2 regions of the Agathobacter rectalis ATCC 33656 genome follow, and region 1 is predicted to be linked to the other one. Evidence: a T-box and tRNA genes for the amino acid it is inferred to sense, from the RefSeq annotation. Region 1 holds a T-box; the other holds one or more tRNA genes.
What was found. The T-box of region 1 lies ahead of metG (methionine--tRNA ligase). A T-box ahead of a tRNA ligase gene usually reads a tRNA of that ligase, here a tRNA-Met.
Positions count from the first base shown of each region.

Region 1 (16,272 bases):
GAATAGTTGGCATCTTTCTCCAAAGCTCATTTCAATATAAACCCTATTTTTTCCGCGACCGAGTTAAATTCGCCCATACTGCAATCTTTTTACACTGATTACTAAAGTGAATCCAAAAAGCATATCAAAATATGCCTTTTAAGATACTATCGGGCAATATAAACATGTTCAAGTCATTTCTTCAACGCCTAAAAATAACTTCGGATCGCATTGATCCGAAGTTATAAGTATCATATAGCTATCGGAAAGCATTCTTACATTTCCTGCAATTTTAATTTATTTTGCCTCATAAGAAGAAGTAAACCTAGTCCGTCCAGAATCGACTTGATTATTATACGCATCTACAATGTCGCTATATTCCGTTGAATCGCTAAAAGGAGCAATATCGCTTGTATTGTCAGATACACTCATGTTAGAAACAGGACCGGAAATTAACAATGACCCGTCCGGCTGGGCATAAGCAAAAAAGATATATTCATTTCCTACAACCGGAAGCTCATCACCCTCATAAACAAAATATTGTGAGCCATCTTCCGAAAGTCCGCCAGATTTTTGAATCGGGATAGCCGTGTCAGTAACTAAATTGCCTTTGATATTTTTTGTGACGTTCACAGTATAATTTGTGTATGGGCCGGAAACTTCACGAGTCTTTCCATCGTCTGTTTCAACCGTAACAGCATCTTTATAAACAGTACCTTCTTCACTTGCGACCGTACCAACGAATACATAATCAGCATCGCCTACAACTGCATTCAGATCGCTATAATCAATCGAAAAAGTACCTCTCAAATATGATGTCTTAATTTCGTCAGAAGTTGAAGGTTTCGCAATGCAAAAAAACAGCACACCAATAACCAGCAAAATCACAACAGCTCCGATAAAAATACCAATTTTGGTTTTAGACTGAAATTTCATAGATCTTCCTCCCTTCTTTAATATCTTTTATAACTTGCGTCATAGGAAGCCTTGTCGTTGGCAGAAAGACTTGTTACTGAGCTTACATACGCATACATAACATCGCCTTTCGCATTATGAGCTAATCCTAAGGCATGACCCAACTCATGTGTGCATACATTCCGTTTCTGAGCAGATGTAAAATTATCCATCTGATATGTATTGAACTTAATTGTACCAGCCGAAGAAGTAACTCCAGCAGTTGAGCTTACCTCATTGTAATCAGAAATGGTAACATCGTTAATCGTATTCCAAGCGTCTTTGCGAATAACACCAGATTTATAATTATTCCATGTGCTTACGGCAGAATTAAATTGAGTTTGGTAAGATGTACTCCCTTTCCAATCCATTTGACTTTTCCTCTCTATTTACTAAGATTGATAGTGCCTTGTTTCAATGTTAAATAATCGGAAGTTGCGCTAATAATATATAAATTGTATTCTCCCCCCTCTCTAACTTTTAATTCGTAACTTCCGCTTAGACTTCCAAAACTTTCTCCGTCATACATAACCCCATCTTTAATATATCCTATAACCAGCGCCTGATTAGAAACCGCATCTGACTCATATTTTTCAAACGAAAAGGTTAATATATCCCCTGCTTTACAATTCCAACCTGCATAATCCTCCAGATAAAATACTGCCATACTTCCGTTAGTCATAATAATTTCAGGTGTCGTATCATTCTCCACCTTAAACTCAGAAACAGATAATGGCAGCACAATATTATCATCTGCGACACTCTTTATAATATGGCTTTCAGTTATAGCTCTTCCCTCAGCATTCCCTATATCGCTTTCTTCACCATGCGTAACCTCCGGTTCCGAATTATCTATGACTTCTTTTCCGATCAATCCTTCGTTTTCATCTGTAACTAATTCCGCACCAAACAGCCCATTAATCCATTGAACCAGTTTCTCTCCTGTCGCTGCATTGGCAATTCCTCCTGTTGTAAAAAGAATGATACTTACCGCCATTGCAGTTGCAACGCGAGCCAACCGTTTACGGCTATGTGCGTTACTTTCATTAAATAGTTTGATCTTCTTTTGTGAGGAAATATCGCTTTTCTTTTTTTGCTCTAAACATTGTGCAGCCTCTAGGATATATTTATCGTTAATTTCATTCATTGCATAAAAAATATCTGATTTCAAAGTTTTCATAAATACTTCCTTTCCGCTAATTGTTCTCTCAGCTTTTTTCTTGTTCTAAATAAGATTGTTTCGACTTTGCTTTTGCTCATATTACAACATTTCATAATCTCTTTTACCGACATAAAGTACCAATATCTTAATACAAAAACTTGTCGATGAGGTTTTTGCAACGATTCCAAAAAATCCTCAACAATATCTTTCAATTCATTATTTTCCCAATTTTCTCCTCCCACTTTCGCCAGATAATTACTCAATTCCTCATATGGCAAACACATATCTATATCTCTTTTTGCCGCATGAATATGTTCATACTTTTTTAGCGCCTGATTCCTTGCAATTTTTAAAATATAAGCTTTCAAGTTATCTGGTGTTTTTGGGGGAATCGTAAACCAGACACCTAAATATGTATCATTTGTACATTCTTCAACATCTAACTGATTCTTTATCAGCTTGCCAATTATAAATGATACAAGTTTCCCATATTTCTTCTCTGTTTCTAGCAATGCATCCTCAGATCGGCAATTATATAGTTTAATTATTTCTCTATCGTCCATTACAACTCTTCCTTTATTTATTAAGTACGGATTCGATCCCTTTTGCTTGCAAGTTATAAAACTTTTTGCTTTATTTTTTTTATTTGTCATTTCAGCTACACAGAATATAGCTTTTGATGTTAACAGTGCCTAACCCTTTCCATGCTGGTGTTTTAATAAAAAAGCCAGAGGTCAGTGTCTCTGGCAAAATGTATATTATATTAAGTTTGCTAAGTTCGTCCAATTTGCATCATAACCCATTATGGACATGATATCTGTGGCTGAAATGGTATGTAACTGTTTTTGAAGTTTGCCAAAAGCAGTTCTCATAGATGAAATAAAGTCCTTTAAGTCGGATTTGCTTAGTAATAGCGCAAACATTATAGCTATGGCGTATGCATCATTAGTTCCATAAGTATAGGCGCCATCTTTGGCACGTACAATCCCTAAAACGGAGAAATTTTTAATACTTTTTGTATGATTTATCTGCCATGGTACCTCCTATATATAAAAAGCCCCCGGGTCCGAAGGACACCGGAGGACAAACTGGCAATCTCTTGTATAAGTATTATACTACACATTGGCAAAATGTCAATGACACTATGCTGATTTGGTGTGGATCGCATCGTGCAGTCCAAATTTTTCAATTTCACTTTATTAACCTGCTATTCCAAAAACAATTCAAACCCATAACAGCTCTACAAAGAAACAAGGACATTGATATTTACTATCAACATCCTTGTTCTAATTATTACACCATCTCAGGAAGTTTGTAGCCTAATTTTTACATTGCGTCTGCGAAGTCATCTAATGACATACTTACTCTACTTGCGCCTACCTCAGGTTCTAATATACCATCCTGAACAAGTGAATATATTTCAAGGCATCTGCCTTGTTGTATTCCTTCCTGTATGCCAAGCTTTTTATGATCATCCTATGCCTTACACATATTTACCACATCTTCCTTTTCATCATACTTAATATCAGTTCTTGTCTCAATATAACCTATCACCTGCAATAATTGCCCATAAAGCAGTATCGATATACTCACCATTTTTATAGTATTTTTGTCTGGCAATGCCTTCTAACACCATGCCGCATTTCTTTAATACCGCAGAGGAAGCATCATTTCCATAGAATACTTCTGCCTGAACTCTGTTAAATCCAACTCTATCAAAGGCATAATCTAAGACAGCCTCCAATACTTCTGTCATAATGCCTTTATTCCAAAATCCGGGAGACAACATATAGCATGTATCACACATATGACATGCTTCTTCCACATTTCCCAAATTAATTGTTCCTATCAATTCTCCCGTTTCTTTCCACTCAATTACCCAATGAAAATATGAATCCGACTCATAATTAGATATCCAATGCTTTACCTTGTCCCTATATATTTCTATGTCATCAACAGGATTAAATGGATAGTATCTGCAAACTTCATCATACTTAGCCCAATTTTCATACATCATAGTATAATCGGATAGTTTGATTCTTCGTAAAAAGCATCGTTTTGTTTCAAAATTCTGTGTGCCTATATAATTCATAAATTATTCCTTTTCATATTCAAAATAAATTCCTGCAAATATCTATTAATCACCTGCATGGCAAAATATACAGATACAAGATACATCTACTGCCCCTGTCATATAAAAATCATGCCCCAACACAAATCAGTTGGGGCAATTTCTATACTTTTAAGCTATTATACTACACCATCTCAGGAAGTTTGTAGCCTGCTTTTTGCATTGCGTCTGCGAAGTCATCTAATGACATACTTACTCTACTTGCCCCTACCTCAGGGTCTAATATACCATCCTGAACAAGCGAATATACTTCAAGACATCTTCCTTGTTGCATTCCTTGTTGTATTCCTTGCTTCATCCCCTCCTGAATGCCAAGTTTTTTATGATCATCCCATGCCTTACACATATTTACCACCTCTTCCTTTTCATCATACTTAATGTCAGTTCCTGCAAATAGATTGATAGCCGCAATCGTCTCAACGTCAACCCTTGTAAAGGTTTCGTCTTTTGTAATTAAATCATTCAGCTTTCCCTCATCTGAAGCATTTTTTAGCACTTCAAACAGTGGTCTCAGTCCTGTTTTGAACTTGGAAAAATCCGTAATCTCCAGTGGATTCAACAGATTAATCCTGTAATCGTTGATAAATGGCCGAAATCTCTCGTCCATATGAGGCATCATCTCAACAAGACTTCTTGGACCATCCCAGTTTTTTGTTCCAAGATATAATGTAATTGTAATCACCGGTGTCAGCCTATCCTCAAGTGTAAACCCTGATAAAAACTCATCTGATGATTTATAATCTTTGTTTTTCTGATGTTGCTTCTTCGCCTCGTTGACCTGTTCTCCATAATTCATGGCATCATAAATCATGGTCTTAACCGGCATCGAATAATGAACATCTGTCTGTGCCTCTATCCCCATCAGTACGATGTATACTGATTCTGTATATTTTACAGACACCCCCTTTAGCAAATCTCTCCATTTCTGCTTAACAATCTGCTTCCTATCAATACCGAAAACTGATAACACCTCTGTGGTGTCACATTCCTTTAAATTCTCCGGTTTGATAACCTTCTCACCGTCAAACAATACATAATTGCAGATTTCACTGAACCTCGTATTGTCTGACAAATACTCCTTCGCCTTCGAGTCCTTTGTACCCAAATTAACCTCCTCTTCTTGTGTGAGCAGGAAAATTCGAAATCGAATTAAAATACTGTATGCTAATATAAAAGCCGGCAAAATCCCCACACCCCGCTTTTCTCGCAATGTTTTCACATCTGACATTTCAATTTTCCTGCTATTAACTGGTAACATAAAGCATTGAAAATTTCCATGTCTTTGTCGAAAAATGCGAAGTGGTCTGCCCTCTTCAAAGTGATACACACCGGAAAAATATGCTGTGGTGTCGTATTTACAGAAATATAATGCTTTGAGTTGATTGTAGCACACAGAAGTAAGCTTGTCATTATATTTTTATATTTCAGCTACCTGCTATTCCAAAAACGACTCAAACCCATAACAGCTTTTCTCAAATCCATACTTCTCATAAAATGTATGTGCAGCTTTTCGAGGCATACCTGAATCCAATATGATTGCCTTGCAGCCACGCGCTTTGGCAAGCTTCTTAACATGATCAACCATCAGCCTGCCATATCCCTTTCCCCTATATTTTTCATCTGCCCTGCATTAGTCACTATAATGGTTTGACTGACGCCACATATTCGTTTAGCTTCGCTCTTATCTCTTCAAACTGCTTTCCTGTAACCTCATTATCCGACTCAAATGCCATCATTTTGTCAAGATATCCACGCTCATTTGCTATCTGAAGACTGATAGGATAAACCAGCTCAAATGTCAGTGCAATATGCCCTGCCACATGGTCTACCACGGTCTTTTTGCAGGAACGAAGTACTGCGTGCCTCTCATCAAAGGCTGCCATAACCTCAGGACTCACCTGCGAATTTTTCAGTTCCTCCGTTGTCACATTATATATATCCTCTGCCGGAGTATCTACATTTACCCTGAAAATATCCACCTTATCAGCATCCCTTAGTATATTGCAAAACATAACCGTATACTCGTCAAGCCTCTCATCTATCCTGAAAGCGCTGTGATTTCTTATCGCATTTTCAACAATTGTGCCGTATTTATCATCATGAAATCCATCCACATATGTGTCGATAAGTCCTTCCTTAAACAGCAGGTCGGCTCCAAAATTGGCATGATCAACAGACAGTGCATCGTTAAATGTGTTATAGCACTTAATCTGTTCAAATCTTCCGACATCATGCAGCATCCCTGTGAGCCATGCCACATCTGTCTCATATTCATCAAGCTTTAAATTCCTTGCTATCAGCTCGCAAAGCTCCGCTACCCTATAGGTATGGTCTATTTTAAGCTTAATCTTTGGGTCTGTGGCATTATATCCTGATGTGTACTCTGCGAATGTGTTTTTTACTCGTTCTCTATCTATTATCATGTTTATTATCCTTTCAAAAAACCGGTTTATCTGTGGCTTTATTGCTGCTGTTTTAACTCCCATCGCACCACATCTCTATGTGGATTAACTCTGGCAAGTCCAATCTCCGTAATTGCCGCTTCAAAAGGCACAAAGCTTTCCTGCATTACTGAAAATGCCATCTGCATCTGTTCCTTTGTCAGTGTCTTTCCAAGTGTAATATGTGGCAGCCAGCTCATTGGCTTGTAATATCTGCTCACTGTAGATTCCGGAATGCTTTTCACCTCATCAAATACTTTTTCCGATAAATCCTGTAAATATCCGTTAAGCACCGGCGTGGCATAAAATACATATGGCAGCAATTGTCCAACTGACACAATGCTAATCGTCCCATTAAACAGTGAATTTCGCAGATTATCCATTGCTCCCAATAAAGCATTTTCACTTCGGGCTTCTATTGCCGATATCGTCATGTGTGGCGGTACATTGTTATCCACCATGAATGAATTACCTGTTTTCTCAGCTATTTTATTTATATATCGTTGTAAAATATGAACTGCCGTCTTGTCAAAATATACAGATACAAGATACATCTACTTTCCCCTGTCATATAAAAATCATGCCCCAACACACATAGGTCGGGGCAATTACTGTTATACTTTTAAGCTATCAAACTACACCAATTCAGGAATTTTGTAGCCCGCTTTTTGCATTGCGTCTACGAAGTCATCTAATGACATACTTACTCTCTTTGCGCCCACCTCGGGCTCTAATATACCATCCTGAACAAGTGAATATACTTCAAGGCATCTTCCTTGTTGCAGTCCTTGTTGTATCCCCTCCTGAATGCCAAGCTTTTTATGATCATCCCATGCCTTACACATATTTACCACCTCTTCCTTTTCATCATACTTAATGTCAGTTCCTACAAACAGATTGATAGCTGCTACTGTCTCAACGTCAACCCTTGTGAAGGTTTCGTCGTTTGTAATTAAATCATTCAGCTTTTCCTCATCTGACGCATTTTTCAATAACTCAAACAATGGCCTGAGCCCTGTCTCGAACTTGGAAAAGTCTGTAATCTCCAGTGGATTCAGTAAATTAATCCTGTAATCATTGATGAATGGGAGTATTCTTTCATCCATCTGTGGCATCATCTCTGCAAGGCTTCTTGGCCCATCCCACTGTGTAGTTCCAAGATACAGTGTGATTGTAATCACCGGTGTCAGCTTATCATCAAGTGTAAAGCCTGACAAAAACTCGTCCGAAGACCTGTAATCCTTATTTTTCCGGTGGCGTTTCTTTGCCTCGTTGACCTGCTCTCCGTAATTCAATGCATCATAAATCATAGTTTTAACAGGCATCGCATAATGAATGTCTGTCTGCGCTTCTGCTCCAATTAAGATAACATACATTTGCCCTGTATGCTTCACGGAAACACTTTTTAGCAAATCTCTCCATTTCTGCTTAACAATCTGCTTCTTATCAATACCGAAAACTGATAACACCTCTGTGGTGTCACATTCCTTTAAATCCTCCGGTTTGATAACCTTCTCTCCGTCAAACAATACATAATTACAGATTTCACTAAACCTCGTATTGTCCGACAAATACTCCTTTGCCTTCGAGTCCTTTGTACCCAAATTAACCTCCTCTTCTTGCGTGAGCAGGAAAATCTGAAGTCGAATAAAAATACTGTATACTTATGCTTTCCACGTATATAATGTGTACAATAATCCCTTATATAAAAGCCGGCAAAATCCCCACAACCCGCTTTTCTCGCAATGTTTTCACATCTGACATTTCAATTTTCCTGCTATTAACTGGTAACATAAAGCATTGAAAATTTCCATGTCTTTGTCGAAAAATGCGAAGTGGTCTGCCCTCTTCAAAGTGATACGCACCGATAAAAATTTGCTGTGGTGTCGTATTTACAGAAATATAATGCTTTGAGTTGATTGTAGCACAGGGAGGACAGTTTGTCATTAAATTTCTCAGAGTTTCTTATCTTTGGGAATATTCATAGTTCCTGTTCCTATTTATCCTTTCCTCTCCTCATCGCTACAGCTCCCGGCGATGATATCGCACTTCCCAATACAAGCTTCACCAGCCAGATAAAAAATACTATCACAAGTACAGGAATAAGACACGTTGTAACTATAAGCACTGCCAGTCCATCAATGAACTTGTTGACCATGTTCTTTACACTATCTGCCGTAACTGACAATGTATTTTTCACACTGTTTACCGCATCCTTCGCCTTATCTATAAAGCTGCTTTCAGAGTCCTTACTCTTCTTGCTATCCTTATCATCATCCTTTGATGCTTCTGATTCATCCGCTAAATCATTTGCCTCATCGATTGTCGCATCAATTGACTCCTGATATGTACTGTAAATCATTTTTGAGACATGCACGCTTACCGGAATAACCGCATATATTGCCAGACCAAAAATGAATATTTTTACACCTATTTTCCAAAAGAGCTCCTTTTTGCTTCCAAAATATACTGCCAACGCGAGCATTGATACCGGAATAAGCCATTTGAAAGTCAGTGCGCCCAAAATAGTCAACAGATATTTTTCAAGATATATTGCTGAAACAACAATCAGAAAATATCCTGCCAGATCCATTAATTTATTTGCAACAGGAGTTCCGTCGTCTCCCGGTGCTAATGTAATAAGTGTTGAAACTGCTGTAGCACTTGCGCTCAGCTCCAATGCAGTTGTTTTCTTTTCATCGAGATACTTTATAGTTTCTTTGTTTATTTTTGACTCAGGCGATGAGTAGCTTTTTGCAAGTCCAAAAAATGAAATACCTGCAATAATTATACACACTATAATTGCAACTACTCTGAATAGCAGGCTTCTTTCAAACGATGAATCAATTTTATTTTCCATAATGACTTATACCTTCAAATTCTATAAAAATGTTCTTTTTGCCTCTTCCCGGCTATTCTTCAAGGTAGATGCAGCTCCCTCTCCTGCTAAATATTCCTTCACCAGCTTTACAACTACACCCGAAAGCAAAAATACCGCGATAAGGTTTGGTATGACCATAAGGCCATTGAAGGTCTCCGCTATGCTCCACATCAGTCCGAGGTTCATTGTCGCACCGACTATCGCAACAAGCGAATATACTACCATGAACAGCTTATTTGCCTTAGTTCCGAATAGGAACTCTATGCATCTGGTTCCGTAAAGTCCCCAGCCTATGATGGTTGAAAATGCAAAACAGCACATGGCAACCGCTGTAAAGATTGATACCCAGCCGCCGTAGGTGGATGTAAATCCGCTGATGGTAAGCTCTGCGCCTGCTGCTTCTCCATAGCCCACAGAAACTCCGCTGCAAAGTATGACAAGCGCTGTGAGTGTACATATCACGATAGTGTCCACAAACACCTCAAATATGCCAAAGAAGCCCTGCTTTACAGGCTTTTTGGTGTCTGCACAGGCATGTGCGATAGAGCCTGTTCCAAGACCTGCTTCGTTTGAAAAAATTCCTCTGGAAACTCCCTTTTTCATGCTCATAAAAAAGCTTCCTACTGCTCCGCCTGTCACTGCTGACGGATTGAACGCGCCCTCTATTATGGCTCCGAATACACCCGGTATAGCTTTAAAGTTGATGATTACTACTCCAAGTGCCAGCAGAATATACATCACTGCCATAAATGGCACAAGCTTTTCAGTAACCTGGCCTATACGCTTGATTCCTCCAAGCAGAATAAGCGCAATAAGAGCGGCTAGCACTATTCCTAATATGAGATTGAGCGTAGATGCCGATTCTTTTGAAATTATATCGTAATTATATAAAGCTGAATCAATCGCTGTGATTATGGTGTTTACCTGTGTAGCGTTTCCTGTACCGAACACGGTGAGCACGCCAAACGCTGAGAACAGATATGCCAGCCAGTGCCAGTGCTTTTTAAGACCGTTTTTAATATAGTACATAGGGCCGCCTACCAGGTCGCCGTTTGCATTTCTCTCGTGAAAATGTACAGCAAGTGTGACCTCCGAGAACTTTGTGCACATGCCCAGAAGTGCTGAAATCCACATCCAGAACACCGCTCCCGGTCCGCCTATTGCGATGGCTCCCGCAACTCCTGCCACATTTCCTGTACCGACCGTCGCCGCAAGTGCCGTACACACTGCCTGAAACGGTGTGAGCGCTCCGTCGGATGCCTCACGTTTTTTGAGCATCCTGCCAAGCGTAACCTTCATCGCATACGGAAACTTTCTAATCTGAATAAATCCCGTTCTGAAGCTCAAAAGCAGCCCGACACCTATGATACATATCATCGCAGGCACGCCCCAGATAAAATTGTTGACCACGTCATTGACTTTTTCTATTACTGATAACATCTTTTTCTCCTACCTGAATTTAGTGTAACGTATAAAGTATAACACGGTTTGTACAATTTTTTATATATTTAATTTCATTTTTTTGAAGTTTTTCTTTATAAAAAACACCCGGATATAGCAATTTATCTATATCCGGGTGTTTATTTTTGTATAATATATACAGGATATCCCTCTACAGTCCCTGTGTCATCTTGTAATCTATAAGTGTCATAAGCGATTCTGACTCGATGGCGAGCTGCTCACACTCCCCAATCCACTTGTCATAGGCTTCACTCGCCTCATCCTCCGGCTCCTTTGCTTCGAGCGCCTCCATCATGGCATTGACCTCGGCAAATTCTGCCTTGATATCCTCTAAGAGAGAGTCTTTTGTTGATTTCATAGTATCCTCCCAATTTGATTTAACGTAAAATATATTTTTATGATTATTTCACAAAAATTTCATTCTATAAAGTGTGGCTCAAGCATCTCAAGCTCAGCCACATCTATGCAGTTTGGAATCGTGCCGTCTATCACGTCCTGCTTACACTCTGCGTAGTCAAACCACTTTACAGAGTCGATTTCCTCCTTCTGCACTGTGATATCCGCTTCGTCCACATCGAGCCACAAAAGAAATACCTTGCTTATCTGGTTGTCCAGGAATCTTTCTCCGTGAAACACCTCGTCTGCATGGTGTCTGTGCAGTCCACAATCGATAAGCTGTTTGGGCTCTATTGTCAGGCCCAGCTCCTCCCTAAGCTCTCTGAGCGCAGACGGTATATAGTCCACACCGGCCGGTATGTGTCCCGCACTTGATATGTCGTAGCAGCCCGGAAAGGAGTCTTTTTCCATGCACCTTTTCTGCAAAAGTATCTGTATGGAATTTCCACGGCGTCTGACTATCCAGACATGCGCAGTCCTATGAAGTATATTGTTTCTGTGCGCCTGCTTGCGCTCTACGGTCTGTCCTGTTGGATTTCCCTGCTCGTCCACTATATCAAAATATTCCATATGAGACTCCTTTCTTGTCGCTTACGTCCGGATCACTCAATAGGTGCTCCTGCCGGCATTGGCTTCTCCGGTGTCAGGAGTGCGAGATTGCCCTCTGCATCCTCTGCGCACAGAAGCATTCCCTCTGATAAAACACCTGCGAGCTTAGCCGGTTTTAAGTTTACGAGAACCATTACCTTCTTGCCTACCATCTCCTCAGGAGAATAGTACTTTCTGATACCTGATACTATCTGCTTTGTCTGGTTTCCAATCTTTACCTGTGAGCAGAGAAGCTTCTTTGACTTCGCAACTGCCTCACATTTTATGATTTCACCAACCTGGAACTGAAGCTTTTCGAAATCATCAAATGTGATTTCTTCCTTTGCTTCCACATCCATCGGCTCAAGGTCTGCACCATCTGCGGCATTTTCACCTGCACCACAGCCACATGCTGCCTTACCCTCAACTGCAGCAAGCTTAGCCTGCTCAGCCTCAAACTCTGCTTTCTGTACCGCCTGGATTTTCTCTACCTCAGGCATCACATCCTCTGCCTTTAATCTGCCGAAGAGGATCTCAGGTTTGTCTGTAACCTTTGTGCCGCTCTCATAAAGACCAAATTTGTCAAGGTCATCGAACTCACGGAGTGTTGTGTTAAGCTGTGCCACAATCTTTTCTGCTGTCTCAGGCAGGAATGAATGAAGCAGGCTTGCTCCGATTGTGATAGACTCTGTGAGGTTGTAAAGCACCTCAGCAAGACGATCCTGCTGTGCCTCGTCCTTTGCAAGCACCCAAGGTGTTGTCTCGTCGATGTATTTGTTGCAGCGGCGGAAAAGTGCGAATACCTCTGTGATGGCATCTGCCACACGAAGTCCTTCCATTTTCTTTGCCACTTTATCTCTTGTGCCGGTAACAACAGCCTTAAGATCTGCGTCAATGGCAGTCTGATCTGCATCGCCTGTTGCGCCTGTGCTCTTTACGATGCCGTCAAAATACTTATTGCTCATGGAAACTGTTCTGTTTACAAGGTTTCCAAGTATGTTTGCAAGGTCTGAGTTGAATCTCTCGATTACAAGATCCCATGTGATGATTCCGTCGTTCTCGAATGGCATCTCATGAAGCACAAAGTAACGTGTGGCATCCACGCCGAAAAGCCTGACCATATCGTCTGCGTAGATAACGTTTCCTTTTGACTTACTCATCTTGTCACCGCCCTGAAGCAGCCATGGATGTCCGAATACCTGCTTTGGAAGCGGAAGGTCAAGTGCCATAAGGAAAATAGGCCAGTAAATAGTGTGGAAACGCACGATATCTTTTCCGATAAGGTGCAGATCTGCAGGCCAGTTTTTCTTGAAAAGCTCTGATGATCCGTCAGGATCGTAACCGATTTTTGTAATATAGTTTGTGAGGGCATCAAGCCATACATACACTACATGCTTTGGATCGAAATCTACCGGAATTCCCCAGCTGAATGATGTTCTTGATACGCAAAGATCCTGAAGTCCCGGAAGCAGGAAGTTGTTCATCATCTCGTTTTTCCTTGAAACCGGCTGGATGAAATCAGGGTGTGTGTTGATATAGTCGATGAGTCTGTCTGCATATTTGCTCATCTTGAAGAAGTATGCCTCCTCCTTTGCAGGCTGTACCTCACGTCCGCAGTCCGGGCATTTTCCGTCCACGAGCTGTGACTCTGTCCAGAATGACTCACATGGTGTACAGTAAAGTCCCTCGTATGAGCCCTTGTAGATGTCGCCCTGATCGTAAAGCTTCTTGAAGATTTTCTTTACACATTTCTCATGGTCCTCATCTGTTGTGCGGACAAAATTGTCATATGATGAATTTACCAGATCCCAGATTCTCTTTACCTCACCTGAAATCTGATCTACATACTCCTTCGGTGAAATTCCGGCTGCCTCAGCCTTTTCCTGGATTTTCTGTCCGTGCTCATCTGTTCCTGTCTGGAAATATACGTCGTATCCCTCTGCTCTCTTGTATCTGGCGATTGCGTCTGCAAGGATGATCTCATATGTGTTTCCAATATGAGGCTTGCCTGATGTGTACGCAATGGCTGTTGTCATGTAATATTTACCTTTGTTTGCCAATTTAGTTTCCTCCTGTTTTTAATGCTTCGCACATATAGTCTTCTATAATGCCGTATCACATACAGTATATTCCTCAGAAAAAATACTATATTTATTTCCTCAGAACAACTATATGCTCTCCGGCAATTCAATATATTACGTGCGAAGCCGTAATAATAAAACAAAACGCCTCCTCAGGAGAAAACTCCCAAGAAGACGATTATATCGTGGTACCACTTCTCTTCACACAGCTATCAAAATCATCTAGCATCTTTTGCCGGCTCTGCTGCGCCTCTTTCCGCTATAACAGGCGGTTCCTGTCAGTATCTAGCCAATGGTTCGATACTGCTGCTCCAAAGCCATGTTCCTCCTACTTTAGGTCATCCCCTCTCAGCCTGTGTGGGATTTCTCTGTAAATCTGCCATAAAAGTACTCTCTTTTTCGTCGCTTTTATCTCATACATTTCTAGAGTAGCATGTGGCTTTTAAATTGTCAACTGTTGTAAATCAACTTTTCTTTTACCAATCTTTTAAAATGCATTCTGTACTTGTAACTGCAAAATAATAGAGCAGGCTCACCCTGCTTTCAATAGCTTTCTATTTGGAAACTCAGAGATTTCCAGCATTGGTGCTTTTTTCTGCATATCCTCTTTTGTACAGCCCTCAGTCCTTGTAATAGGATAAGGCAGCTCAAATTCCATGCTTGTTCCCTTTCTAAGTGAAAACGATGTTCCCGGCATATCAGGGTACATTGTGCAAAAAACATTCTCACTCACAAGTGCCATATAATTATCGCCCATAAGACTATAGCGATCCAGCATCAGCCCGCCTTCCTCTCCAAGGTCGCAGTCTTTATTATAGATACGAACCTTTAACAGACAATAAAATGGAGTATTTTTTACTGTTGCTTCATCTGCCTGCCCCATATTATAACGCTCATAAAGTTCTCTTGTATCTACTACCTCATAGCCCAGAACCTGTACAGCATATCCGTCGATACACTCTTCAACAGTATCCACATAATCATTTCTAAAATCTACAGTTTCTCCCACATCATATATGTATACCGGCACTCTATCAGCATTTTTATTAACCACAATTACACGAGCTGTATACAGAATAAGCAAAATTAACCCGCAAATAATAAGCACTCTTTTTCTCACCCGCATATCCTGCCCTCCTTAAGTTTTACAATTTCATCAGATAATTCCTCCAATGTCTGCATATCATGGCATGAAATGATCACAAGTGCTCCCCGCTCTTTCTGTTTTCTAACAACTGATTTAACCATTTCCTTTCCATCATCATCCAGGGCATTTGTCGGCTCGTCTAATACTACGATATCGGGATTTCCAAGAACTGCTGCCGCAATCCCCAGTCTCTGTTTCATTCCAAGTGAATACTTTTTATATTTTTTCCTTCCCGCCTGCCCCAGTCCTACATCATCAATTAATCCACGTATTTCATTCTCCACGCTCTTTTTATCCACATTACCATCCACTTTTGCAAGAAGCTTTAAATTATCCTCTCCGGAATACATATCCAAAAATGCAGGATTTTCCAGTAAAAATCCAATACTCTCCGGAAAATCTATATCTTTTCCAAGTTCTTTGCCATCAATACACACCTTGCCACTCGTTGGACGGATCAATCCGATAAGTGCTCTCATAAGCATTGTCTTTCCCGAGCCGTTTATTCCCTGAAATCCATATACTTTTCCTGATGACATATCCAGATTTATATCCTCAAGCACTATACTTTTATTGATTGTTTTACAAAGCTTTTCTACCTCTATATGTGCCATTCTAGTTTTCCTCCTGAATAATGTTATACTTTTTGAACCTTATCACACCCACTATAACTGTTATAAATATTATCAAACACATAGCAGGGATTGCCACTTTGCAATCTATACCATCCTCATTTATCCACAAATGCCTTATCAGCATTGCATAATTTCCAATAACAAACAGGCTTTGAAAATATGCTGACAGCAGCAAAACCATGCACATTACCATAAAACTGTATATCGGCTTAAGCCAGAGTCCCAGTGCCATTTGTATCTGACATATTGCTACAGATAACATAAACACCATTACTATATCTCCAACCGGCATTATTGCATCTGGCTTAAGTGACGTATCTGCCCCCAGATTAAAAAGAACAGTCTGCATATCTGTATTTACCTGCATTCCGGACTGTATGCCGCTTATACTGCAAAAAGACAGAATTAATGTAAAA
Region 1 covers NC_012781.1:3,032,656-3,048,927, forward strand. Annotated here, with positions in the region: gene EUBREC_RS14275 (hypothetical protein) at 277-915, opposite strand; gene EUBREC_RS14280 (matrixin family metalloprotease) at 933-1,304, opposite strand; gene EUBREC_RS14285 (hypothetical protein) at 1,319-2,113, opposite strand; gene EUBREC_RS14290 (RNA polymerase sigma factor) at 2,110-2,658, opposite strand; gene EUBREC_RS14300 (GNAT family N-acetyltransferase) at 3,633-4,187, opposite strand; gene EUBREC_RS17820 (transposase) at 4,351-5,331, opposite strand; gene EUBREC_RS14310 (GNAT family N-acetyltransferase) at 5,662-5,811, opposite strand; gene EUBREC_RS14315 (HD domain-containing protein) at 5,864-6,712, opposite strand; gene EUBREC_RS14320 (2'-5' RNA ligase family protein) at 6,688-7,221, opposite strand; gene EUBREC_RS17825 (hypothetical protein) at 7,303-8,271, opposite strand; gene EUBREC_RS14330 (hypothetical protein) at 8,664-9,527, opposite strand; gene EUBREC_RS14335 (alanine/glycine:cation symporter family protein) at 9,549-10,988, opposite strand; gene EUBREC_RS14340 (hypothetical protein) at 11,161-11,367, opposite strand; gene EUBREC_RS14345 (NUDIX hydrolase) at 11,427-11,975, opposite strand; gene metG (methionine--tRNA ligase) at 12,008-14,029, opposite strand; T-box leader at 14,242-14,486, opposite strand; gene EUBREC_RS14355 (DUF5028 domain-containing protein) at 14,607-15,200, opposite strand; gene EUBREC_RS14360 (ABC transporter ATP-binding protein) at 15,191-15,835, opposite strand; gene EUBREC_RS14365 (hypothetical protein) at 15,837-16,272, opposite strand, start outside.

Region 2 (16,272 bases), 730 kb from region 1:
TGTTCCCGTTGTAATTTTTCCCAATGGTATTCCTAATGAAACAGAACCTATTCCATATGCAACTCCTACAGATAATGAATATGTAGATCCACCTGACTCACTATAGTATAACATATCTCCATTTTTTAGATAAGTACTTTTTGTTGATTGTCCTGAAACATAATGATTTCCAGTCCATTGTGTTGACTTAACTATTGTGATAAATCTATATTATTTAAATACCTATATATCTGATCATATGTCACCAGCGACACATTTCCCATTTTTCCGGCTTCCTCAATACACCCTTGGGTAAATCCTTTTTTTGCGAATAAAAATAAATGGACATTCTCATATCTAAATAATCTGCTTCTCTTTTTCAGCTTTTCGAGCACTTTTACATCCACATTTTCATTTATCCACTTACATTCTCCAAACAATACAGTGCTTTTATCCTGATCACCCATTATATCAATTTCTGTCTGTATTCTCTCTTGTGGATCTGTTCCCCACCATCGTCCAAGATTGCTAAATTCCACAGGTGATTCCCCATCAAGCAGCAATTTCCACATATACTGCATACATATTTCTTCAAATATCCTGCCCATATAATCTGACAGATTTGGAGCAATTCTTTTATACGCAAGTTCTGTTGCACCTCTGCTAATGATAGAATTATTATCAGGTATAAACCGATACCAGAATCTAAACATATTATCAGCTATTGCATATATTGATTTTCTGGACTCCTTTTCGCCATATGGAGTTTCTTTCCGTATTAAGCCAAGATTAATCAGATTTTTCATATACTGTGAGCATACACTTGTCGTTTCGCCTATCTTGGTTGCGATTTCCGACATACGGGAGCTGCCTGTTGCTACTGCTGTTATTATTGCATTATATACAGCAGGTTCACGGACTTCCTGCTTTAACAGATTTTCAGGTTCCTCAAATATTGCCGATGCTGGGTTGAGGAACACATTTTTTATATTATCCTCTACACTCATGCTGTCATTCATCTGTAAAAGATATTGCGGAGTACCACCAACAATACCATATATCAGAGCCATATCCTCTGCTGAAAATCCGTTGAAATATTTGCAGCTATCCTCAAAATCAAACGGAAGTATTTTCATCTGGGCAGTTCTTCTGCCATACAAAGGTGCCTTATACGCCAGCACATTATCTTCCATGTAAGACATAGATGAGCCACATAAAATAAGCATCATTTTAGAATTATCTTTATTTTTATCAATAAGCATCTGCAAGGTTGAAGCCATGCTTTTCGAAGCTTTTGCCACATATGGATACTCATCTATGACAAGCACCAGTCTTTCATTTTCACATAATTTAAATACATATTCTATTGCAGCCTGAAATGACACAAATGAAGTCCCCGGCATTATTCCTGAAGCATATTCCATGATTGCCTGACTAAAGTTCTCCAGATTCTGCTTTTCGTTGCTCTCTACTCCCATAAAATATATTGCTTTTTTATCCTGTATAAAATGGCTTATGAGAGCTGTCTTCCCCACTCTTCGTCTGCCGTAGATTACTGCGAATTCAAATTTATCCGAATTATATAATCCGTTTAAAGTTGCAAGCTCTTTTTCTCTTCCTATAAACATAGCTCTTCTCCCTCCATTTCTATACACAATATTTTATTACTTATATATGGTTTAGTCAATCGTAATTTAGTTAATCATAAATAACTAAATCGTAAATAACTAAATATTTATCTTTCATTTCGTATACACAAAAAAGACGGCCGTCCCGGTCCCCACCGGTTCAGCCGTCTTTATAATAAATTTCAATGTTATACTTTTATATTTTACTCTTATTTATACTTTTTTACTAACTTTTATACTTGTTTAAATTTAGCATCTACTGCTGTGCAAGCACTGCCTGTACCTCTGCCTCTGTAGCGCATGCCATTACCTTGTCTGCCAATGCCTTGCATTCTGCCATGCTGCTGTCTGCGATGGTCTTTCTGGTCTTGAGCACACTTGTGGCACTCACTGAGAACTCATCAAGTCCGAATGCGAGTAACAGCGGAATGAGCTTTGGATCTGCTGCTGCCTCTCCACACATGCCTACCATGATTCCCTCTTTCTTACCGCACTCGATGATACGCTTGATTGCGCGAAGCACTGCCGGATTGAAGGCTGAATAAAGGTATGCTACCTTTGAGTTTCCACGGTCTACTGCCATTGTGTAGCCTGTCAGGTCGTTTGTTCCGATACTGAAGAAGGCTGCCTCTTTTGCAAGCACATCTGCCATCATGCAGGCTGCCGGTGTCTCCATCATGATACCAATTTCGAGGTTCTTGTTGTATGCAATGCCCTCTGCATCAAGCTCTTTCATGATGTCAGCTACCATTGCTTTTACACTGCGAAGCTCATCTACGCATGTCACAAGCGGAACCATTATCTTTATCCTGCCGAATGCACTGGCTCTAACAAGTGCACGAAGCTGTGTATTGTAGATGTCTGTTCTCTGGAGACAGAATCTGATAGCTCTGTAGCCTAGGAATGGGTTGTCCTCTTTCTCAAGACCCAGATATGGGATTTCCTTGTCACCTCCGATATCGAGTGTACGGATAATGACAGGCTTGCCCTTCATTGTCTCTGCTACTGATTTGTATGCCTCAAACTGCTCTTCCTCTGTAGGAATTGTGTCTCTGTCCATGAAAAGGAACTCTGTACGGAAAAGTCCTATTCCCTCTCCGTCACACTCTACAGCTTTCTTTGCGTCCTCAGGCTTTCCGATATTGCATACAAGCTCTACCTTTGTGCCGTCTGCTGATACTGTCGGCACACCCGCAAATTTCTTTAAGAGCTCTTTCTCTTTTTTGTATTCCTCAAGCAACCCAGCGAATTTCTGCTCTGTCTCAGCGTCAGGGTTTACGATTGCCTCTCCGCTTGTTCCGTTGAGTACCACTCTGTCACCATTTTTGACAGCTGTGCAGATTCCATCAATACTGAGAACTGCCGGGATTTCCATTGCTCTTGCAAGTATTGCTGAGTGGGAGGTTCTGCCGCCCACCTCTGTGAGTATTCCTGCGATATTCTCTGCCACGATACCTGCTGTCATGGATGGTGTCAGGTCATGTGCCACGAGCACTGTGCCTGCCGGAGCTGCTGAGATATCATAGTCCTCGATTCCAAGCAGAATCTTAAGGATTCTGGCTTTGATATCCCTGAAATCTGTTGCTCTCTGCTGCAAAAGCTCATCAGGTATCTGTGCAAATATCTCTGCTGTCTGCTCAAGCACCTGGTCGAGCGCCTTCTCTGCCGTGATTTTCTCACTTACTATGAGCGCTGTAATCTGCTCCTCTATGGTCGGATCCTGAAGCATCTGGATATGTCCGCGAAGGATATCCGCATCCTTTGCTCCGACTGTCTTTTCCATTCTGTCTGCCATGGCGTTTGTATCATTTACAAATTTCTCAATGGCTCCCTGGAGACGTGCGATTTCAGCGTCTGTATCTGTAATTTTCTTATTCTCAATCACTATCTCATGCTCTTCGATAATGACCACATTTCCGATTCCGATTCCTTCTGAGCCGGCGATTCCTTTGTACATATCACACCTCCGATTGACTTTGCTGGTTGATTAATCTCCGAAGTTGTCTGCCTCGAGCTCTTCCATCTTTGCAAGTGCTGCTTCCTCGTCAGCTCCCTCACACTCGAATGTAATCTCTGCATCCTTCTTGATGCATGCTGCGATGATGTTTACAAGGCTCTTTGCGTTGATTCTCTTGTCGCCGAATACGATTGTTACGTCTGAATCAAACTTGCCTGCCTCTCTTGCGATAACTCCTGCAGGTCTCATGTGAAGTCCCTCTGCTGCTTTTACTACCATTGTCTTGCTTACCATAGTTTTGTCCTCCTGAATTTAAAATTATTGGTTTGTTTGTTTATTTCGCTCACACATATGATTAACTGTATCGCCCTCTGCTATTCATCAGCCTGTCATATGTCCGTTGCTTTCTATGGTTTTATTGTACTGTGCGGTATGAGTTTTTTCAATATTCCCCAAAATGCAAAATTGCACCATCTCTGGTGCAATTTTGTATTAATGTGATATTCAGTTCCACCCCAGCTCTTTCCGGATAGCTGCACAAAGCTCATGAGGTGAAGCAGCCTCCCTGAGCCTGTCAGTCGCTCCATTTTCATTCAGAAGCTTTGTGAAATCATGGAAAAATGCCTTTGTCGTGTTGACACTGTCAAAGTTTATCGCAAGCAGAAATATCATGTCTGCCATCCTCTCGCCCCACTCTATCGGCTTGTCGAGACGTATAACAAGTATCTGGCAGCGGTTTACATGCTCAGGCTTTCCGTGCGGTATGGCTATATTGCAGCCCACAGCGGTTGCCTCCACCTTCTCACGCTCCAGTACATCCCTCGCAAACTCGCTCTGCACTATTCCTTTGTTTATGAGAAGCTGGCACGCGCGCTTTAAAACATCCTTGCGGTTTTTCGCCTTTTTCTCAAATATGATAAATTCCTCCGACAGCATCTGTGAAAACTCGCTGACCTCCGCGCTCTGGCCGGTCATGAGCTCAAAGCACTTGTTTCTGATATTTTTCTCATCCTGCGCACTGATTAGTGGAGAAACATACAGAAATCTCATATCCTTGTGGATATCTGCCCGTGTGTCTATGGTCGAGAGTATGAGGTCGCAGTCATACTCGTCAATATGCTCTATGCGGTCTGACGACAAAATGCTTACTATCCTTACATCCGGCACTCTGTTTTCTATTTTGCCCGCTATTATGCTGCCGGTCGCATAGCCTGCTGCACCGATTAACACTGCGCGCACTGTCATAGGATTTCTGTGCAGGGCTCCGCCCACCTGCAAGGCAATAAAAGCTATCTCATTCTCGCTCGGCATGGCGCCTGTGTACTTTTCGTAGTATCTCGATACTGTAAAACATACCGTAAAGAGACTGGCATACGATTGTGTGATATCGGAAAGAAACGGATTGTCTATCTCTATGCCAAAATGAGTCCTCGCAATGGAGCCCGGTAAAAAGCTACGCATGCTCTCACGTAGAAGCTCATTTTCAATCAGATTGGCAGCGAGAAGATTTGACAGATACACTATCATCTCATCCTCTATGCTAAGCGCCTCCTCACAGGACATGACAACGCGGTTTTGTCCCTCGGCACAGGAAAAAAGCATTGCCAGATACATGATTTCAGGCTGTGAGAGGCTGATGCCGTGATGTCTTTCCAGAAAGCCTGCTGCCTCCTTTGCCATGTTCTCATGCTCTATCATTACGAATCCATTTTTCTGTACCTGCTGCTCTGTTTCGGTGCCCGCATCCCCATCACTTGCAGCATCACATATTCGGTTCGACAGATCTAACTCATCCGTTTTCAGTTCCTTCTCCACATCCACCCTGAAAAGTGCAATGGCTATATACTCTGCCAGCATCTGAAATGTGTAATCCGTAAAGATGATATCAAAGCGTCTCTCCACATGATGTATCATGTCAACTGCCATCGACAGATTTACGCTTCTGAAATTATTGGCTATCACCTCGGCCGCGCGTCTTGAAAGCCTGTGGTCATCGGTCTTGATAACCTGCTTATCACTGATTGGATACCTGCAGAAATGCCTCATGGCTTTTCTGATATCAAGCTCACTGCCTGTCGCATATATTCCGTAACCCGCCGTTCTGTGCACCTTAATGCCAAAGAGCAGAAGCTCTGCGTCAAGCTCATTTATATCATCCATGATGACATTTTTGCTGACGTTTAACTCCTCCGAAAAAAGCGCATACGTGTATGTATCCCAGCCACTTAGCAGAATATACGATATGTAGTTCTGTCTCTTCTTCTGCGATACTGCTGCCGATTTCCGCCCTGCCACATCCAGAATCTTTCCTATCTGCGCATCGCTAAAGCACGGCTTCATGCCTTTGCCCGGCTTTCTGTCGAGCGTCATAGAGTTTTGCTCACAAAAATCAGCCACCTCCTTCAGATATGTCTTCACACTTCGCTCCGACATACCTGTGGACGCAGCAAGAGCCTTTGATGTGACAAGCTCATTGTTGTGCTCTGCCAGCTTTTCAATTATCAATAATCCCTTTTCTGAAAGCATAAATCAAAGTTCTCCTGATTATACGTAATTTAACAATTCGACCGGTTCATCTATCAGATTTGTTGCACCATGCTCCTTCAAAAACTCTACGTCCCTGAAGCCCCATGTGACAGATACGCACTCCAGACCTGAGTTTTTCGCTGTGGCGATATCCACATCGGAGTCCCCCACATAGATTGCTTCATCTGCACTCACCTGAAGCTCTTTAAGTGCCTTCTGCACCATATCAGGTGCCGGCTTTTTGCGTATACCCTCTTCCTCCATCTCGCCGACTGCCGATGTCATATACTCCTTGAAATAAAGCTGATTGAGCTCCTTTACCGCCGGGTCAAGCTTGTTTGAAACAATAGCAAGCTTTATGCCGTTTAATTTAAGCTCCTTTAAAAGCTCCATGATTCCATCATAAGGTGCTGTATTGTCATTGCAATGAGCCTCATAATATTCCTTGAAATCCGAAAATGTCTTTTCAAACTTTGGATTGTCTGCCCCCTGTGGCACTGCGCGCTCCATCAGAAGCTTTACACCGTTTCCCACAAATCTGCGCACCTCGTCGAGTGTACGCTCCGGCATGCCATTTTGTTTTAATGCATAGTTTGTTGCATTTTTTAAATCCTCAAGTGTATAGAGAAGTGTTCCATCAAGGTCGAAAACGACCGCTTTTTTACGGTTTTCCTCCTCACCCTTTGCTATATGTGTCTTTTCAAATTCTGTCTTGCTTATCATATATGCCTCATTCCTGTCATCATTTGGCAGAACCATAATATCTCCAGGTCTGCCTGATATATAACTGCTGTCATCCTTATTCTTAAATAGCTTTACCTTGTGCTTTAGCACAAATGCTCTTGAAAAATCCTCCTCAACAGGTATGCACACTCTGGCATGTGCCATTCCATCCACTATAGTCTCCGTATCCTTATTCTTGAACTTCGGGACATAATCTGTCTGTTTCACAGTAAACCGCCAGTCCTTGTATATCCTGAAGCTTTTGTTCAGCCTGTCCAGATTTAAAATCCGTACACTGCCGTCTTCTCCTATTATGACTACCGTATCTTCACTAACCGGTGTGGAGATATCCCCCTTAGCTGTCCGCACTCCCATGCAGCAGCCCACAGGCAGTATATCCTTTGCAATGATACATCCCATCGGTATCGGGCGTTTTTTATAATCCACTTTTTTGAAGCCACTCGTATCAAAATCTTCTCCGTAAATTATCTTTGTATCGTTTAAATAATCAAAAATCCTCTCTTCCAATAATGATTTGATTGCAGAATCCGAAGGACGTTTGTGTGTACCATCGCTGCTGTACTGAAATCTTGGTGTCACGTCTTTTTCTTTGCAGTAGACATTATAGCTGTCTATCAGCAGATCCATCGGAATAAATCCACCGGCCTTGTAATAATGCCCTCCGCCTGAGCCTATGTCCCTGCACACTTCCTGCGCCATTTCGCTTGCGCTCACCTCTTTTATACAGCTTCTAAACGAAAGCTTCACTCCATTCTTAATCACTGAAAATACCATACATATGTCAATAGCATCCACCTCCAGCACAAAATCGCTTATGATGCCGAGTACATTCGGGTCACATGCCCCTGCCTTTACGATCGCCAGACGATATTCCTCTATATAATCGCGCCCCAGCAATGCTGTTGCGGCTATGTCCAGCTCCTCAAGTGACATGTTGGCATTTCGGAATTTGGCCACTATAGTGTTGTCAAAATCCGCCTCATCGCGCAGGTCCCTATCAAGCGAATGTGTTATCTCGGTAAATTCTCCGGTGTCGGTGTAAAGTCCATAATACAGTGCTGTTGCCAGGTTTCGATTTATCTCTACGCCCTCCTCACGCAGCATATCCCACACAATTGTCGCACATGAGCCCATATAGCTCATGACACGGTTCATAGCAGGAAGCTCTCCCGATACTCTGTGGTGATCTATGACAGCTACATTTTCTGCCTTGAAAAATGTGACATTCCCACCACCGTACTGACAATCGACAGTCACAAGCAGCTGCGGATTGTCTAAAAAATCCACATGCTCTATCGGTATGCCAAGACTGTCTACCATAAGCACCAGATTGCTCTTGTGTATGATATTCCTGCCTCCGTATACAAGTCTGGGACTTTTTCCATTCATCCTCAGATATTCATAGACTCCAAAGCCGCTTGCCAGTGCATCTGCGTCCGGATTATCATGACATTGCACAATTATGTTATCAAATTGTAATAAATCACTTAGCTTCATTATTAGCTCCCTGAATAGTTATATTAATTCATTTTCTCATATGTGTATTTATGGCTGCTTCAAATCATAACATTATTTCAGGTACGGAAACAGCAGCGAGCTTCTGTCCTTCTCGTCAAACATCGAATTGTACTGCAGGATATTGTATGCCTTTATCCATTTTGCCTCGTCTCCTGTTGCGTCTTCCACATGCATAAAACACTCATTCTTTTTCGAATAATAGCCCCTTGAATTTATGGCCGGAATCTTCTCCATCAGCTCTGCGAGGAACCGGTTGTATGCCGGCAGATCTATGTTGGCTCTCTCAAGCGTCAGTGTGGACAGGTAGTTGAGGCTCGTCACATCAACTTTCTGTGCATCCGTCTCGTAATTGGTCCATATCAAAAACGGCACCTTGTACAGATTCTCAAGCTCCTGCTCCGTAAGTCCGGAATTGCCCTTGCCATTTAAGAGCTTGATAAAATCATTGCATAATCCAGGCTGGTGGTCTCCAAAAAACACAATCTCTACCGGATCATCCACACCCTTAAAGTATGTGATGAGATTTTCGAGCGCCTTGTCACTTTCATTCAAAAGTGACAGATACTGGTTCGCATCGGTGTATGACGCTCCAACCTTGTAAACCTCCTGGTTGAAGTTGTCATATCTCTCACCGTAGCCACCGTGGTTTTGCATCGTGACTCCCATGATGTAAAGTTTCTCGTCATCGCTCTTTTTCTCGTAGCGGTCAATAATCTTATCATAGAGCTCCTGGTCAGTGATATATTCCCTGAGTATCTTTGTCTGGTCAAAATCATCTATAAAGTAAGTCTCATCATAGCCCAGATGCGGATAAATCTTGTTCCTGCTCCAGCCTGTCGCATAGTACGGATGCATCGCAACCGTCGTATAGCCGATATTCTTCAGGTTTGAGACTATGGAGGTCGGGTCATCATTTATATACTGCTGATAAACCACCGAGCCGTCCGGCAGAAATGCCATCGAGTTTCCTGTCTCAAATTCCCACTCAGAGTTTGGCGTCTTCGCACCGTACACGGACGAAAGAGCATAGCCTTTAAGCGTATTTTCACTCAAAGAATCCATAAACGGCGTAACCTGCGTGTTGGTCTCAAAATCTCCCACCACCGACAAATCCGCAAACGACTCATTCATGATAACAATGATTGTCGGATTTTTCGCATCAGACTGCGAATATGAGCTGTCCGTTTCCTTGAAATTGCCTGCTATCTTGTCAACTGCCGCCTTGCTGTAGCCATCAGGAGCCTTCACAAAGCTGTCCCTTATGCCGAGCACAAAGTTCAGCAGATAGCCGTTTCTGTACGTGCCCTTTTTCTCCCAGGTCTCGGTGTTCAGTGACATGGAATTCATGATGACATACAGCACGCATATTATTGTGAGAAGAATCGAAATAATCCTCATATGGATAGCTGACTCGAACTGCACTTCTATGCGCCTTACCAGCATGAGATACAAAACAGCCGCCAGAATCACATACAAAAACTTGTAGTCTATGACGAATTTGTATTTTGTCACGACAGAAAGTCCTGTTCCCGCTGACTTCAAATCCGCATACGTAAACTCATTACCACGGAATTCATAGACAAAGTAATCTATAAATCCAAACGCGAGTATGGCAATTGATGCTATGGTACATGTCAGCCTCGTGTTGTTTGTGATAAAAAGTATCACCAGATATATGGCGAGCGCCAGAACCACATTCACCACGCATACCATATCGGTGGTTTTCACAAAGTCCTCATCAGTCAGCAGCACATACTGCACCGAAAAAACAGATAGTATCGCTCCGATGACAAGCAGTATCGCAGCCCAAAGCCACGACAGCTTCACCGGAAGCTCAAGCTTCACATTTACAAGTCCAAAATATACTGCCGCAAACAAAAGAATCACCCACCAGCTTGCCGATGTAAAGTAACCTACCAGCGCGGCCGCCACTGCTGCAATTCCAAAATGTATGTTGTTTTGTTTTGTTATCTCAAATTTGATGCTCATTTCTGCCTCTTCATATTGCCTGTTAATATTGCCTCTTAATGCTTTCTCTTAGTGCTTTCTCTTAATGTTGCGATTTGATTTTAAATTATATTTCCTAATTAGCAAAGAAGTCCTCAATTTGACTGTATATAATGTGCATCAGATTTGTTCTTGCCTCAACGCTTGCCCACGCAATATGCGGTGTGATAATCAGCTTGTTTGAATCCTTTATCGCACGGAGCGGATTGTCCTCACTCATAGGCTCCTGCGCCAGCACATCAAGACCTGCCGCCGCCAGCTCTCCATCCATAAGCGCCTGTGCCAGATCCGCTTCATTCACTATAGGACCTCTGCCAAGATTTAAAAATATCGCAGATTTTTTCATCTTTTCAAACGCAGCCTTGTCCATCAGACCAAGTGTATCATCTGTGAGCGGTGCATGCACCGACACGATATCAGACGTGGCAAGCAGAGTATCAAAATCCACCCTCTCATAGCCCGGCTGCGAGTTTCTTCCTGAGGTAGAATAATAAACCACATGGCAGCCAAAAGCCTTTGCGATATCAGCCACGCGTCTTCCGATATTTCCAAGCCCCACGATGCCCCAGGTCATACCGCTAATCTGGTGAAACACATTGGAAAAATGCGTAAACGACGTATCACCCACATATTTCTCGCTCTTCACATAATCATCATAATATCTCAGCTTCTCAAGCAGGTAAAATAGCAGTGCAAACGTATGCTGCGCCACGGTCTCTGTAGAATACCCTGCGACATTTCTCCATTCAATGCCTCTTTTTACCAGATATTCTTTATCCAGATTGTTTGTGCCTGTTGCAGTCACACATACAAGCTTTAAATTTTTTGCCTGTCCTATTGATTTCTCATTTACCTCGACCTTATTTAAAACAATCACATCAGCATCCCTTGTGCGCTCCGCTGCTTCCTCTGTTGTTGAAAAATCATATTTGACAACCTCTCCGAGCTTGTCATATTCGGAAAGGTCGATGTCGTCACCAATTGTTTTGGAATCTAAAAATACTATTTTCATGGTTTGTTTCCTCTGTGCTATATATTTATTTGTTTTAATTTATATTTTTAGGGGACTTCGCACTTGCAGGCTGTGATGGTGCGCCGGCATATGGTATATTCCTCAGAAATATATGAAGTCAGCCACAAAAAATGCATCCGGATAGTCTGTTTTATCAGTCTGCTTTTTATCGTCACCGAAGGTTAATGGAACTTTGTGGCAGTTCATATATTTCTTCGGAACACACCATATGCCAGCGGTAATGCAGGTTTGCGTGTGCGAAGTCATCTCAATAATTATCTATATTTATCACTATTTATTGTTATTTGACAATTTTAATCTTTATTTGCCAATGTTTATGATTAATAGAATTACAGCTAGCTTTAAATACTAACAAATTACCTAGCATAATAGCATTAACATAATAGTATTAGCGCAATTTATAAATGTAATCATATGTTCATTTCATACATATAAATATATTTATACCACATTTCCGGAAATAAAACCACTGTATCAGTATTTGATTAAACAAAGCTTAAGAAAGCCCACCATATTAATGATAAATTTCATCAATATGGTGGGCTTTAACTATTCTGTATCTCTCTTATGTTGGCATTTTATTTCACAGAGAATTTGTAATCGGTCTCTGTGTGGTATGTATCACCTGCCTTTGTAACAGGTGTACTGAAGTTGGTCTCATTTATTGAGTTTGGATAGAACTGTGTCTCGAGGCAGAATGCATCGCGGTTATTGTATTTGACTCCGCCCTTGCCTTCCTGTCCCACGATAAAGTTGGCAGTATAAAGCTGGATTCCGACACAGTCGGTGTATACCTCCATCTGTATGCCACTCTCAGGAGAGTATGCTGTTGCGACCTTTTCTACTCCCGGAGCGGTCTTGTCTATTGCAAAATTGTGATCATATCCGCTTCCATAATGAAGCTGTGTATCATTTGCCTCGATATCTCTTCCGATTGGCTTAGCCTCTGTAAAATCAAATGGTGTACCCTCAACCGGTGCAATCTCACCTGTAGGAATAGCCTTGGAATCCTTTACAGGTGTGTAATGCTCAGCATTTATCTGCAATGTGTGAGTGTATACGCTTCCTGATGCATGACCGTTCAGATTGAAATAGCTGTGGTTTGTCATATTGAAGGTAGTTGTCTTATCTGCCTTTGCATTGTATATAATAGCGAGAGCATTTTCTTCTGTTACCTTAAATGTCACATCAACGACTGCATTTCCAGGGAAGCCCTGCTCCAGATCTGCATCCTCTATCTCAAAGGTAATCTCATCTGCCTTCTGCTCCTTAACAGTCCAAAAGCGCTTAGAAAAACCATTTGATCCACTGTGAAGACTGTTCTCATTGTCATTAGCCTCAAGCTTATATTCCACTCCATCAATATTAATCTTTGCATCGGATATCCTGTTTGCATATCTGCCGACAGTAGCACCAAAATAGCTGTACTCCTTCTCATATGACTTTACATTGTCATATCCTAAAATGACATCTCTCTCATTGCCATCCTTGTCCTTTACAAAAATAGATACAACTGAAGCGCCATAGTCTGTCAAAAGTACTCTCAATCCACCGCCATTGCTGATTTCGTAAAGCGATGCCTCCACTCCTTTTGATGTTGTACCGAAAGCTTTTTTACTCATGCCCCATATCCTCCTTTGGTTACATTATGTTTGTTGCATTTTTTGTAACTTTATGTTTGTTACATTTTGTTTTAATACATTATGCTTTTTACATTATGTTCTGTTACTCTTTGCTTGGTAGCATTTCGATTGCATAATCGCGTTTATCTTATTCTACGCATTCCTTTGTATTTTACTTCTTTTGATCGCATAAGTAAACTTTTTCGTGCAAATATCCGATAAAATATTTATAACAAATATTTAAGTGCAATTATACGTTCAAAATAAAACCTAAAATAATAGTAACCGCATAGTTATAATTAAAAATAATAAGAGGATTAACATGAGTACACGAGTAAGTTCAGCAACAAATCTTTCAGCAACATATTTTATGAGAAATTTTTATTCAAACAACCGCGATGCCATGAAATCATCCAAACGCAAAGAATATAGTATTACAGAGCTCGCTTACGATGATTCAACCGCCCTGCACCGCGCAGCTAAAAAATTAAAGAACTACAAGTATTCGGACGACGAAAATACCGATAACATCCGCGGAACAGTCATGGCTCTTGTTGACACATACAACAATTCCATTGATTCCGCCTCAAACAGCAGTTCAAGCTCCATGAAGCGTTACGCCAAGCAGCTCAAAAAGCTGGCAGGCAAATACACCGACGAGCTTGAGGACATTGGCATCACAATAAACAAGGACGGTACTCTGAAAGCTAATGAGGAGCTCGTCAAAAAAGCCGACGCAGACACTCTTAATTCTCTGTTCGGAAATGACAATGACTTCACAAGCAGTCTGTATCGTGTCTCACGCCAGATGAGCAGCTCGTCACATGATGATTACTACACATCACTGCGGACAGGAAGCAATATAAATCTAACGGTGTAAATCTAATGATGTTTTTTTATAATGTAATTTTGGCATTTCAACTGTAGAATTTCGACTTTGCAAAAGAATAATAGATAATAAATATTTGGCTGTCTTTTTTTTAATTAGAGCAAAAAAAAGACAGCCATCGTTCTGCTGTCTTTTAGGAGAAGGTATTTTACTATGGGGATAGTAAAAAATATATAATGTATTGGGGGGTTTTTACAGTTATTATAGTATCACCTTGGCCTCTGAAAGTGTTAACAAACATGCACAAATTTTCGATTATTTTTTGTGCAGTTTTACTAATTAAAATACGTTGTCCGGAGTTCGAACCCTCCGATGTCTTGCATTAAAAAACGCCTCTCTAAGAGAGACGTTTTTCAATGAGACATCGGGGATTCGAACCCCGGACAACTTGATTAAAAGTCAAGTGCTCTACCACCTGAGCTAATATCCCATAATAAATTAAAATGCCCAGTTCCGGAATCGAACCAGAGACACACGGATTTTCAGTCCGTTGCTCTACCAACTGAGCTAACTGGGCACAATGCTTACGCATCGAGTTGCGGGAATAGGATTTGAACCTATGACCTCCGGGTTATGAGCCCGGCGAGCTTCCAGACTGCTCCATCCCGCGATAGTATTTAGTTACTCTATAAAGAGTAATGGGCAGAGATGGATTCGAACCATCGAAGCAAGTTGCAGCAGATTTACAGTCTGTCCCCTTTGGCCACTCGGGAATCTGCCCATAATACAATTCAATATTAAATTGTATAAAGCCGATGATCGGACTCGAACCGATAACCTGCTGATTACAAATCAGCTGCTCTGCCAATTGAGCCACATCGGCATAACTAATAAAGGAATTAGTTAAATGGGACCTACAGGGCTCGAACCTGTGACCCTCTGCTTGTAAGGCAGATGCTCTCCCAGCTGAGCTAAGATCCCACGCGTTACTTGTAGTGAGTATTAAAAAATTCATCTGATTTAATCGTCATATAATCATGAATAAAGACTCACTATAAACGACCCAGACGGGACTCGAACCCGTGACCTCCGCCGTGACAGGGCGGCGCTCTAACCAACTGAGCCACTAGGCCATATAAAGGTTTATACCTTCAAAACTTCATACAATTCCGATTTGTTTTCTTCGTTATTAACCAGATTAAGCCCTCGACCTATTAGTAACAGTCAGCTCCACATGTTGCCATGCTTCCACCTCTGCCCTATCTACCTTGTAGTCTTCAAGGGGTCTTACTCCCGAAGGAGGGATATCTCATCTTGAGGGGGGCTTCACGCTTAGATGCCTTCAGCGTTTATCCCTTCCAGACTTGGCTACTCTGCCATGCCGTTGGTCGACAACAGATACACCAGTGGTCCGTCCATCCCGGTCCTCTCGTACTAAGGACAGCTCCTCTCAAATATCCTCCGCCCGCGCCGGATAGGGACCGAACTGTCTCACGACGTTCTGAACCCAGCTCGCGTACCGCTTTAATGGGCGAACAGCCCAACCCTTGGGACCTGCTACAGCCCCAGGATGCGATGAGCCGACATCGAGGTGCCAAACCACTCCGTCGATGTGAACTCTTGGGAGTGATAAGCCTGTTATCCCCAGGGTAGCTTTTATCCGTTGAGCGATGGCAATCCCACTTTATACCACCGGATCACTAAGTCCTACTTTCGTACCTGCTCCACCCGTCGGTGTCGCAGTCAAGCTCCCTTCTGCCTTTGCACTCTTCAAATGGTTTCCAACCATTCTGAGGGAACCTTTGAGCGCCTCCGATACCCTTTCGGAGGCGACCGCCCCAGTCAAACTCCCCGCCTGACATTGTCCCATTGCCAGTTCATGGCAACTGGTTAGAAACCCAGTACTACAGGGGTGGTATCCCAACAGCGACTCCGGACAGACTGGCGTCCATCCTTCTTCGTCTCCCACCTATCCTGTACATGCAGTACCGAATCCCAGTATCAAACTGGAGTAAAGCTCCATGGGGTCTTTCCGTCCTGGCGCGGGTAACCAGCATCTTCACTGGTACTTCAATTTCACCGGATGCATTGTCGAGACAGTGCTCAAATCATTACGCCTTTCGTGCGGGTCGGAACTTACCCGACAAGGAATTTCGCTACCTTAGGACCGTTATAGTTACGGCCGCCGTTTACTGGGGCTTAAATTCAAAGCTTCGCCGAAGCTAACCTCTCCTCTTAACCTTCCAGCACCGGGCAGGCGTCAGCCCATATACTTCACCTTTCGGTTTCGCATAGACCTGTGTTTTTGCTAAACAGTTGCTTGAGCCTATTCTCTGCGGCCTGCTCTCGCAGGCACCCCTTCTCCCGAAGTTACGGGGTCATTTTGCCGAATTCCTTAACAATGCTTCTTCCGTCGGCCTTAGGATTCT
Region 2 covers NC_012781.1:310,831-327,102, reverse strand. Annotated here, with positions in the region: gene EUBREC_RS01620 (hypothetical protein) at 1-114, opposite strand, end outside; gene EUBREC_RS01615 (ATP-binding protein) at 192-1,607, opposite strand; gene ptsP (phosphoenolpyruvate--protein phosphotransferase) at 1,864-3,564, opposite strand; gene EUBREC_RS01605 (HPr family phosphocarrier protein) at 3,595-3,858, opposite strand; gene EUBREC_RS01600 (BglG family transcription antiterminator) at 4,069-6,090, opposite strand; gene EUBREC_RS01595 (HAD-IIIA family hydrolase) at 6,109-8,331, opposite strand; gene EUBREC_RS01590 (LTA synthase family protein) at 8,404-10,341, opposite strand; gene EUBREC_RS01585 (D-2-hydroxyacid dehydrogenase) at 10,436-11,371, opposite strand; gene EUBREC_RS01580 (aldose epimerase family protein) at 11,971-13,014, opposite strand; gene EUBREC_RS01575 (hypothetical protein) at 13,337-13,894, shown strand; tRNA gene EUBREC_RS01570 (tRNA-Lys) at 14,261-14,333, opposite strand; tRNA gene EUBREC_RS01565 (tRNA-Phe) at 14,348-14,420, opposite strand; tRNA gene EUBREC_RS01560 (tRNA-Met) at 14,440-14,513, opposite strand; tRNA gene EUBREC_RS01555 (tRNA-Tyr) at 14,543-14,624, opposite strand; tRNA gene EUBREC_RS01550 (tRNA-Thr) at 14,654-14,726, opposite strand; tRNA gene EUBREC_RS01545 (tRNA-Val) at 14,752-14,824, opposite strand; tRNA gene EUBREC_RS01540 (tRNA-Asp) at 14,903-14,976, opposite strand; rRNA gene EUBREC_RS01535 (23S ribosomal RNA) at 15,038-16,272, opposite strand, start outside.
Region 2: it has a tRNA-Met gene. The T-box ahead of metG (methionine--tRNA ligase) is inferred to sense a tRNA for this amino acid. The anticodon was not compared.